3 regions of the Paenibacillus diazotrophicus genome follow, and region 1 is predicted to be linked to each of the others. Evidence: riboswitches for the same ligand, from Rfam matches in the RefSeq annotation. Region 1 holds a riboswitch; each other region holds the start of a gene.
What was found. Region 1 has a riboswitch for cyclic di-GMP ahead of ACAN54_RS18290 (choice-of-anchor A family protein). Riboswitches for the same ligand answer to the same signal wherever they lie in the genome.

Region 1 (3,116 bases):
GCTTATCGTGGGGAACTGGCTATTCATGCAGGCAAAGGGATCGACAAATCAGCCTGCAGACAGGAGCCGATTCAGTCGGCCTTAGCACGGCACGGATTCAGCGCAGACAACCTTCCTCTCGGGGCCATTATTGCTACATGCCGTCTGGTTGAATGCTATCAGGTGACGGTTACGGACGCTGAAACGGGCTGGCCGGGCGGTAATGAATTTATTTTTGGGGATTATTCGCCAGGGCGCTTTGCTTGGAAGCTGGAAGAGATAACGGCGCTTGCTCATCCGATTCCTGCAAAAGGCAGGCTGAGCTTCTGGGAGCACCCTGTCCTGGAAGGAGAGCAGTGACCCGCCCGGAGAACTGGATAAGCTTTTGAAGTGGACGGCAATGATTGGAGTAACAGGAAATTTATTTGTAGGCCCAAGCCATTAATGGGTATGAACCGGCTGACTCGCGGGTAATCTTCTTATAAGATGCGTTGGTGCAGCCATCGTGTCCTCCGTGATCATCAGGATGAATAAGAAAGGGCGTATGCATAGGAAATGGGAAGTCTCCTTATTGCGTGGCTTTGTATGTTGTGTTTGTATTTTTCGTTCGAAGATAAGGTAAGCCGGAAAATTATCTTTCCCGTGGCACTGGTTGTTTTTTTCGGCACCCTGGGTTATTGGAAGTTTTTAATGTAATTTTTAGGTAGCTATCAGCTTGTTTTCAGGTTAAAGATATATATTAAATGTACCAAACACTCCCCGGTGTTTATAAATAGCTTTCAGGGTCTTGCCAACTCCCATGGCGAGGCCCGTTTTTTATGTATTTTCAAAAAAATAATCGATGAAATATAAAAATAGGGGAATAAATGTGATATTTTTCACAATTAATTCTGGAGAATTATTATATATTAAATTTGAAATAATAAAGATTGAAGCGTAACAAAATAAAGCACCTCAAAGAGGAGAATTGAAATGAGTCATGAAGGAAGTCTTCGCCGCGGGTTGGCATTCGGGTTGTTTTTGAGCATTCCGTTATGGATGTCAGTGATTGGCTGGGTTCAACTGCTGTAATATACCGATCCGCTATATCCGCAGTGTCTGGTTACGGGAGCGTATATAGCATACATAGAGATAGAGGCAAGGCTGCTTCCGGATTTTCCGGGGCAGCTTTTTATTTGCATGTCAGGAGAATCTTAAGTGCGTGGTGCTTAAGAACTGTTTTTAGTAGTTTTAATTTCAGAGATTGGTGGGTTTGGGATCTCTTTTGGGGAGGGAAAAGAGCTGATTTTATTTGTATGCAAAGTAGATTTCTGGAAGATATGAGCTGTAATCCCTTATGTACAATGGGTTTGTTGCACAGCTGCACGTTCTGGTTACCTGAAAAAACACGAAAGGAATGGATTGACAATAGGGAGGAGGAGGAATAAACTGGAACTAGTTCAAAAGTAACAAATGTCACACATACATAAGAATCACCTCCTTCTATACCATCATGTATAATCGCAAACCGTTCGAAAGGACGGGACGCAAAGTCAGGAATCTAATGCCCGTACAGGGCTATGATCGTCCGGCCGCCATGAAGCTAACCCTTCGTGGCGGTCTTTTGTTGTTATATGTTCTTTGCAAAATCATAGAATAAGTTAATAGGAGGTGCATGTTATTGAGAAAGAGTACACGGAAGGCGGTAGCTCTGATACTGACAGGAGTGTTGGTATTTGGCGGTGCGGTTACTTGGGGATGGAACGTCAATGCAGCGGCTAATATGCCTTATATTCCTACACCTGTTTTGGGCGTTGCTGGTAATTTTAATGCCTTTATATTCGGGGATTTCACACAATCTTATGATCAGATTCATGGAAGGCTTGCGGCTGAAGGGAATATTACTTTGCAAGGATACGGTGTATCCAAGGATGCGCCTGGCGGGGATGTGCTGATTGCAGGCAAGAATCTTAGTCTTACAGATGGAACGATATATGGCGCAGCAGTATATGGCGGCAGTATAACCAGCACACGTGCAGATCTTAAGGAAACTCCCCGCAAGGGCGCACCGATTGATTTTGCGGCCGAGGAACAGTTTCTGATACAGCGTTCGAATGAACTAGCCGCTTTGCCGCAGACTCAGCCTTTTGTAAAAGAATATGGGAAAATCACCATTAATGCTCCGGATGCCTATAATGTTATTCATCTGGACGCTGCAGATTTGGCTGATGCCAATGGCCTGCAGTTCAACATCACAGGCGATGCCACCGTGGTTATTAATGTAAGCGGAGGCTCTGTGAAGATTCCGAATTTTCAATTCTGGGGAGGCAAACCCCGTAAGGTACTGTTCAATTTCTATGAAGCGGCTTCTTTGAATGTTGGAAATACCACCATCGAAGGCACCATTCTGGCTCCTCATGCCAGCGTCTTCTATGATCACGCCGAACTTCATGGCACACTAATCGCAAAAGCCTTCAGTGGATATGTGCAGATGCACCACTATCCGTATGAAGGATCGGAACCCCCGTTAGCGCCGACGCCAACGCCGAGCGCATCGGCGAGCCCGACGCCAAGCGCATCGGCGACACCAACGCCGAGCGCGTCGTCAACGCCGACGCCGAGTGCGTCGTCTACACCGACGCCGAGCGCATCGGCGACGCCAACGCCGAGCGCGTCGTCTACACCGACGCCGAGTGCATCGGCGACGCCAACGCCGAGCGCATCGGCGACGCCAACGCCGAGCGCGTCGTCTACACCAACGCCGAGCGCGTCGTCTACGCCAACGCCGAGCGCGTCGTCTACACCAACGCCGAGCGCCTCGTCTACGCCAACGCCGAGCGCATCGGCGACGCCAACGCCGAGCGCATCGGCGACGCCAACGCCGAGCGCGTCGTCTACGCCAACGCCGAGCGCGTCGTCTACGCCAACGCCGAGCGCGTCGTCGACGCCAACGCCGAGCGCGTCGTCTACACCGACGCCGAGCGCATCGTCTACACCGACGCCGAGCGCATCGGCGACGCCAACGCCGAGCGCATCGGCGACGCCAACGCCGAGCGCGTCGTCTACGCCAACGCCGAGCGCGTCGTCTACGCCAACGCCGAGCGCGTCGTCTACGCCAACGCCGAGCGCGTCGTCTACGCCAACGCCGAGCGCGTCGT
Region 2 (3,116 bases), on a different contig from region 1:
CGAGAAAGAATCCACTCCAAGCAAGGTGTCAGGTGCTGCCTGACGCCAGTTAAAATTGAGCAAAGCATCGTTACGAACCAAAACAGGTGTACCCGATAGCGTCATGTTTTTGAAGTATTGTCCCTGAAGACCGTTCACAACAGGCGTCTGTGCCGAGTTATCCGGCGCCGGCGCAGCTGTTGGTACAGGCGTTGGGCTCGCTGTTGGTGTTGCGGTCGGTGTAGCCGTTGGTGTCGCGGTCGGTGTTGCGGTTGGTGTAACCGTTGGCGTTGCGGTCGGTGTGGCCGTTGGTGTTGCGGTCGGAGCAACGGTCTGAACGAACCCCGCTTTATATTTATCAAGCGTTACGGTGTAACTGTCACTCATAAAGCTTTTGATAGTATCCGTAGTATTGTTATCATAGAGCATTTTTCCCCAGTTCATCATGTATACCCATTTTTTCTGATAAAGCTGGAGCTTGGCTGTACTTGGCATTTCACCGTTTTCACCGATAGCAATAGGCTTGCCGTTCGCAAGAATTGCCAGGTTGTCATGATACTTGTTCATATAATCATTGTTATATATGTCTGCTGCAAGGATGTCTACCTTATTTGCTCCCGGATAGGTCAGTTCATATGGATCTGACCAAGCATTAGGAGCGTTAGGGTTCCACACCCACAGCAGGTTGTTTAATTGATGAACGCCCACAAAACGCTCATACATAATATTCCAAAGTGCCGTGTAATTGCTCTTCTTCCCCCACCAGAACCAGTCACCGTTCATTTCGTGATAAGGTCTCCACAGTACAGGAACACCTGCGTCCCGCAAACTCTTGAGTGAAATTGCCACTTTATCCAGATCGGCGATCAGGCTGTTATATTCAGCCGTTCCCGGTGTTACATACTTATTGAAGTCTGCTTGGCTGAGCGTCTTCTGCACATTGGACCATAGATAGGAGGTCCCCGGCAGTTGCTCATGGAAGGTCATAGCGACGATACCGCCATTTTTATACCAGTTGATCGCACTGTTCACTACATTTTTACGCTGAGTTGCTGCTGTACTTTCCGACTGGCCGTTGATCACACCAAGTTCAAAACCATGGAGGGCAGCGAATTGTCCGCTGGTTCCCTTCAGTTTGTTACTGTACTCATCCGGGCTCTCCAGGTAGTCATGTTGACCTGTAATAATGCCTTTGCCTGTAATGGCGTACAGATCATTAAGCAGCTTAACGGCTCCTGCTGAAGCACTCGGATTAACCGGCGCTGAAGAGCTCGAAGCAGCTGCAGTGGAAGGTGCAGTCCCCAAACCCAGTGGAACAGCAGTCAAAAACAGGGCAAGCGATAAAATGGTGCACAGTAGACGCGACTTACGGTAAGTAGTCAAAATTCATCTTCCTTTCGGTAGCCAGGCTGCCACTCTTTCGAAGGCCCTATAGCTTTGCGTCCCTATCTTTCGAGTAGGTTTGCCTTTTTCGTATTGGAAGGAATTATCCCTCTTACCGTAAGTATCGTCGCTATTTAATTTTTAGTTTAGAGCATTAATGAATTTTTCTTAATAATTGGTTCTTAATACCTGTTTTGGATTTGTCACCATTGGGTAAATAGATAGTTTAGCCCTAGGTTACACCCTGTCCTATACAGAAACCGGGACGTTTCGGTCGAATTCTACAGCATGTTTCGCGCTGTTATTTTTAAGAAATAAATTGATGAAGTGCAATGTCTTTCCAGTCCAGCGTTATGCGGATATTATCCTCTTCCACCAGCTCTGAGCCGGTCTGTACTTCAATGAACTCCACATCTGTCAGTGCCAGGATTGCATGCTTTGTACCTTCCGGTATGCGCACCACATCTCCCGCTTTCACATTATGCATCTTCTCATTCAGCACAATGCTGGCTTCACCGCTGACGATCGTCCAGATTTCACTGCGTTTATGATGGAGCTGATAGCTGATATTTTTACCTTCGGCGATGAAAATCCGCTTGGTCAGCACCTCGTTGCCCTCATCATATTTCACATAATCAATAACCTTGTAATGACCCCAGCGGCGTTCCTCGTACATCGGTCTTTGTTCAAAAGATTTCAGCACTTCCTTGATCCGCGGGCTTTCTGCTTTGTGAGTGACCAGAATACCATCCGGGCTGGCTGCGATGATTAAATCCTTTGCGCCGATTACTGTAATCGGAATATCCAGTTCGTTGATCAGGCAGGTTCCTTCGGAATCGGCAGTCACGAACCCTTTGCCCACGTGATTGCTGCTCATCTCCTCGGTGAGGGTATTCCAGGTGCCAAGATCCTTCCAGAAGCCGGCGTAAGGCTGAACTACGATGTTCTCCTCTTTTTCCACCACTTCATAGTCAAAACTGATAGAACTCAGCAATTTATATTGCTTCTGCAGCTCCTCATAATTCAAAGGCAAGCCTTTACGCTGCAAAATATCCAGCAGATATCCCAGACGGAAAGCGAATACTCCGCAGTTCCACAGCGCGCCCTTGCTGATCAGCTCCTCAGCCTGTACACGGTCCGGCTTTTCCTGGAAGTGACTCACCTGCAGATAACCGCTTGCCGCAGCTTCGTCGCTGGTAGGTATAATATAGCCGTATTTCTCGGAAGCCAGTTCAGGAACAACGCCCATCAGCGCCAGGTTTGCACCGCTTTCTTCCATGGTTGCTTCAAGCTGAACGACGGTGTCAAAAAAGGAAGCTTCCACATAAGGATCAACCGGCAAAATGGCTACGGTCTCGCTGGGTGACACTCCTGCCACCGAATATAGATAAGCTGCAGTCAATGCGATGGCCGGGAAAGTATCACGACGTTCCGGCTCCACAATGATTGGCACCTCTGAGCCGAGCTGGCTCTGTATCATCTCCACTTGGCTGCGGCCGGTCGCCAGGAAGGAGGATTCTGCCATCCCTGTCTCCTGCAGCTGTCTCCATACACGTTGTACCATGGATTCCGGTTCACCCGCCGGACTTTGCAGTACCTTCAGAAATTGCTTAGAACGTGAGTCATTGGACAGTGGCCAGAGACGTTTACCAGAACCGCCAGATAGAAGTACCAGTTTCATAAGTGAACCCTCCTATTTATGTTTTGTCGCGATAATATCGGATTGTTATTGTGAGCTTCTGTCGTAAAAAGAT
Region 3 (3,116 bases), 170 kb from region 1:
GGCTTCTCCGGTTACGATTCCAGCCTTAGCTGCCGCTTCCACATACGGATAGGACCAGTTCGCTGCTGATACATCACGGAAGGTCGCTGTATCCGGCTGCACCGGCTGTAATTGAAGTGCTGCTGCAAGCAGCTTGGTGAATTCAGCCCGGGTCAGGATGCCTTTTGGCGCATACACGGTTCCATTCATTCCATTTACAATTCCTCTGGCTGCCAGGACTTCTACGGCTTGCTGTGCCCAGTGGCCTGACAGATCTATGAACCCAATATCTCGCAGCATGACCGCATACAGTCCAGAGGCTGTAATCTTGGCCTGCACATATCCTTGCTCTGCCGCAGTTACGCCGCCAATATAGCTCCAGCTTCCCTTTGCCGGATCGTAGCTGTAGATTCCAAGCTTCTCATGCCCCGTCACCCAAGGCTCTTCGTTCGGATATCTTACCGCCAGCTTTGCCGGGATGTGGAATGGGCTACTGGCTTGCACCTGCCAGACGGAACCTGCTTTCTGCAGTTTTTTGCCTCCCGCGTCGAGCAGTACCTTCGTATCCAGCTCTGCTTGAGCCAAGCTTACCGTGGTAGGATCCTGGAACGTTCCTGCTGAAATCTCCAGCCTCGCCCACCCTTCCAATACAGACAAGGTACCCCCAGTACTGCCGATTACCTGACTATCCTTGGCTCCGGTGACTACCGGGGTCTTCGCTCCCGTAGCCGAACCCGTACCGTTGTTAGGCGTTATTCCCGGATCCGGAGTGGTTGACCCTTTTTGCAAATCAATCGATCCTATATAGTTATCACTCTTGCTGTACAGCAGCTTATCGCCGCTTATGCCGATCAGCTTAGCCCCTGTCTCTATCGCCGGCAGCCGTTCTACCGCATAGGTTGAGAGGTTTACTTGATGAAGTGTAGCCATACCGTTCATGTCTTCCTGAAAAACAGCCTGCCTCTCACCTATGGACATAAAGGCATAATCTGCTCCTCCGGGTTTCATCTCCGTGAGATCCACAGGCTGAGACGTCAGATCGTTGATATTCAGCAGCACTACCTTGTTCCCGGAAGCACTGTTCTTTTGCTTGAAGAGCACATAATTTCCGTTAAAAACAAACCAGTCCACGTAGTTCGCTCCGCCCAGACTAACAAGTGCACGCGTAACTCCACTGCTTAAATCCAGCAGGCTAAGGCCCCCGTCACGGGCATTCTTATACACCACATTTCCATCAGCCAGTACAGGGAAGCGTCCCTCACCTAAGTCGGCTTCAAGGCCCGTAGCCAGGTCATGATAGATCATGCTGCCGTAATTGTTGCGCTCGTACCAGACCACACCGACACCATCCGTAGTCGGATTCCCATAGGGGCCGGACTGCTTGTTAAGCTTGGTACGGGTACCTGTTGCAAGATCCGCAGCGTAGATATCCCAGTTCAATGAGGATTCCGGCTCCGTTCCCTTGTCCGCCCATACGGCAGTGTTGCCGCCCACAGAAGGCGCATCCTTGGCAGATGAACCGGTCGTAAGCACTTTACTTGTTCCGCTGGCTTGACTTAGCACGTGCACCTGTTTGACCCCGTTCGCATCTGCTTCCAGCCACACAATCCGGTCACCGGATACACTGTAGTCCGTTCTGCCCGGGTCTGTCCCGGCTGCCGAAGCCAGCTTCGTGCCAAGTCCCCCGCTTAACAGGCCGCCAAGCATGCATACCACCGCCACTGCGGCCACCATGTGCCGCGACAACTTCATTTCCCTTGCAAACCTCATTCACTTCTCTCCCCCAGCGCTATTTATAGGCACGCCAAAAAACCAAGTGCCTTGAGCGGCCCGGCTGCCCTAACATCCTTCCCGGATGAAGTAGGCCCGTGGCTTTGCGTCTCCGACTTTCGTACGGGTTTGCCTTTGTTCTAAACTCGGTTTTCTGTCCCTTTATCCTTATGTATTTGTGACTTTAGATGTATAGGACTCTATCATTATCGGAATTTATTCCTGTGAAATTAATATATTCTATACTTTACTTATTTAGGGATATAGATATAGAAAAAACCACATGGGGAGTAGCACCCGCATGTGGTTCATGTCAGCTCCTATTACTTCTTCTAAGGACCGTGGTGTCCTTGTTAAAGAGATATGCCGCTTCAGCTATATCAGGTCCAGGCCCACAGGAATCCGTCACGGTCCCAGGCAATTCTTCCGCCATGCAGCTTGCGGAAGGCCTTCTTCACATCCTTGGACAACGAGGCATTCCCATTCTCATTCACAAACACAAACTGCTCGCCAAAATTGGCCTTCACATATTCAATCGCGGCGGTCTGGTGCAGGGTTCCCGTAAAACGGATCTCCTTAACCATCCATTCCGCTACCTCTTGCGCGGTTGGTTCCATCAGGTACTGCTCCTTCCTGTACATCCCTCTATTATGCCTTCCCATTGTACCATGAATAGAGCCCGCCGCGAGGGGTGGGACTGAAGGGTTCTGTACAGGAGGCATCCCGTGTTGTTGCCTCTATAGACAGAAGGTCCAAGCAAGGGTACATCAGTGGGACAATCTGCATCTGGAGCAGCGATTAGCCCTGCTATGCCCCCTCCTGTTCCAGATGCAGCAACTGGGAAGGATCCAGCAAAAGAGTCACATGATCCCCTTCCCGGACCCGCAGCCAGCGGCCGTCATTCAGCAGGTCTACGGTCAGACGGATACCCTCGGCCACGACAGTGGCGCGGATAATATTGCCCAGAACCGACACCGCCTGCACGTGTCCGCGTACATCGGACATACCGTCCGCATCATCCTGAATTGCCTCACCCTCCGGAAGCAGAATGACAGCCTCGGGGCGGATCGCAAAACGGTCGGAACGGCTGTCAATTCTGCGGAACAGCGCGAGTGCCTCCGCCCGGCTGAGTACGTTATAGCTGCCAATGAACCGGGCAGCGAATTCTGTGCGGGGCGCCTTGTACAGCTGCTCCGGGGAGCCTTCCTGCACCATGCGACCCTGGTTCATGATGCAGATCCGGTCCGAGAGAATCAGCGCTTCCTCCTGGTCGTGGGTGACGAACAGCGTCGTCATCCCGAGCCGCCGCTGAATATCGCGGATTTCCGCCCGCAGATTCTTGCGGATTTTGGCGTCGAGCGCGCTGA

Region 2: another riboswitch for cyclic di-GMP. It lies ahead of ACAN54_RS11750 (PA14 domain-containing protein); the one in region 1 lies ahead of ACAN54_RS18290 (choice-of-anchor A family protein).
Region 3: another riboswitch for cyclic di-GMP. It lies ahead of ACAN54_RS17570 (S-layer homology domain-containing protein); the one in region 1 lies ahead of ACAN54_RS18290 (choice-of-anchor A family protein).

Annotation. Positions count from the first base shown of each region.
Region 1 is NZ_JBGJZN010000004.1:319,205-322,320, forward strand. Features, by position in the region: gene ACAN54_RS18285 (ASCH domain-containing protein) at 1-339, shown strand, start outside; cyclic di-GMP riboswitch class I at 1,471-1,558, shown strand; partial or broken gene ACAN54_RS18290 (choice-of-anchor A family protein) at 1,742-2,413, shown strand; gene ACAN54_RS18295 (hypothetical protein) at 2,458-3,116, opposite strand, start outside.
Region 2 is NZ_JBGJZN010000002.1:100,600-103,715, reverse strand. Features, by position in the region: gene ACAN54_RS11750 (PA14 domain-containing protein) at 1-1,362, opposite strand, end outside; cyclic di-GMP riboswitch class I at 1,376-1,456, opposite strand; gene ACAN54_RS11745 (sugar phosphate nucleotidyltransferase) at 1,670-3,043, opposite strand.
Region 3 is NZ_JBGJZN010000004.1:152,241-155,356, reverse strand. Features, by position in the region: gene ACAN54_RS17570 (S-layer homology domain-containing protein) at 1-1,749, opposite strand, end outside; cyclic di-GMP riboswitch class I at 1,801-1,893, opposite strand; gene ACAN54_RS17565 (DUF6953 family protein) at 2,130-2,366, opposite strand; gene ACAN54_RS17560 (ABC transporter ATP-binding protein) at 2,557-3,116, opposite strand, start outside.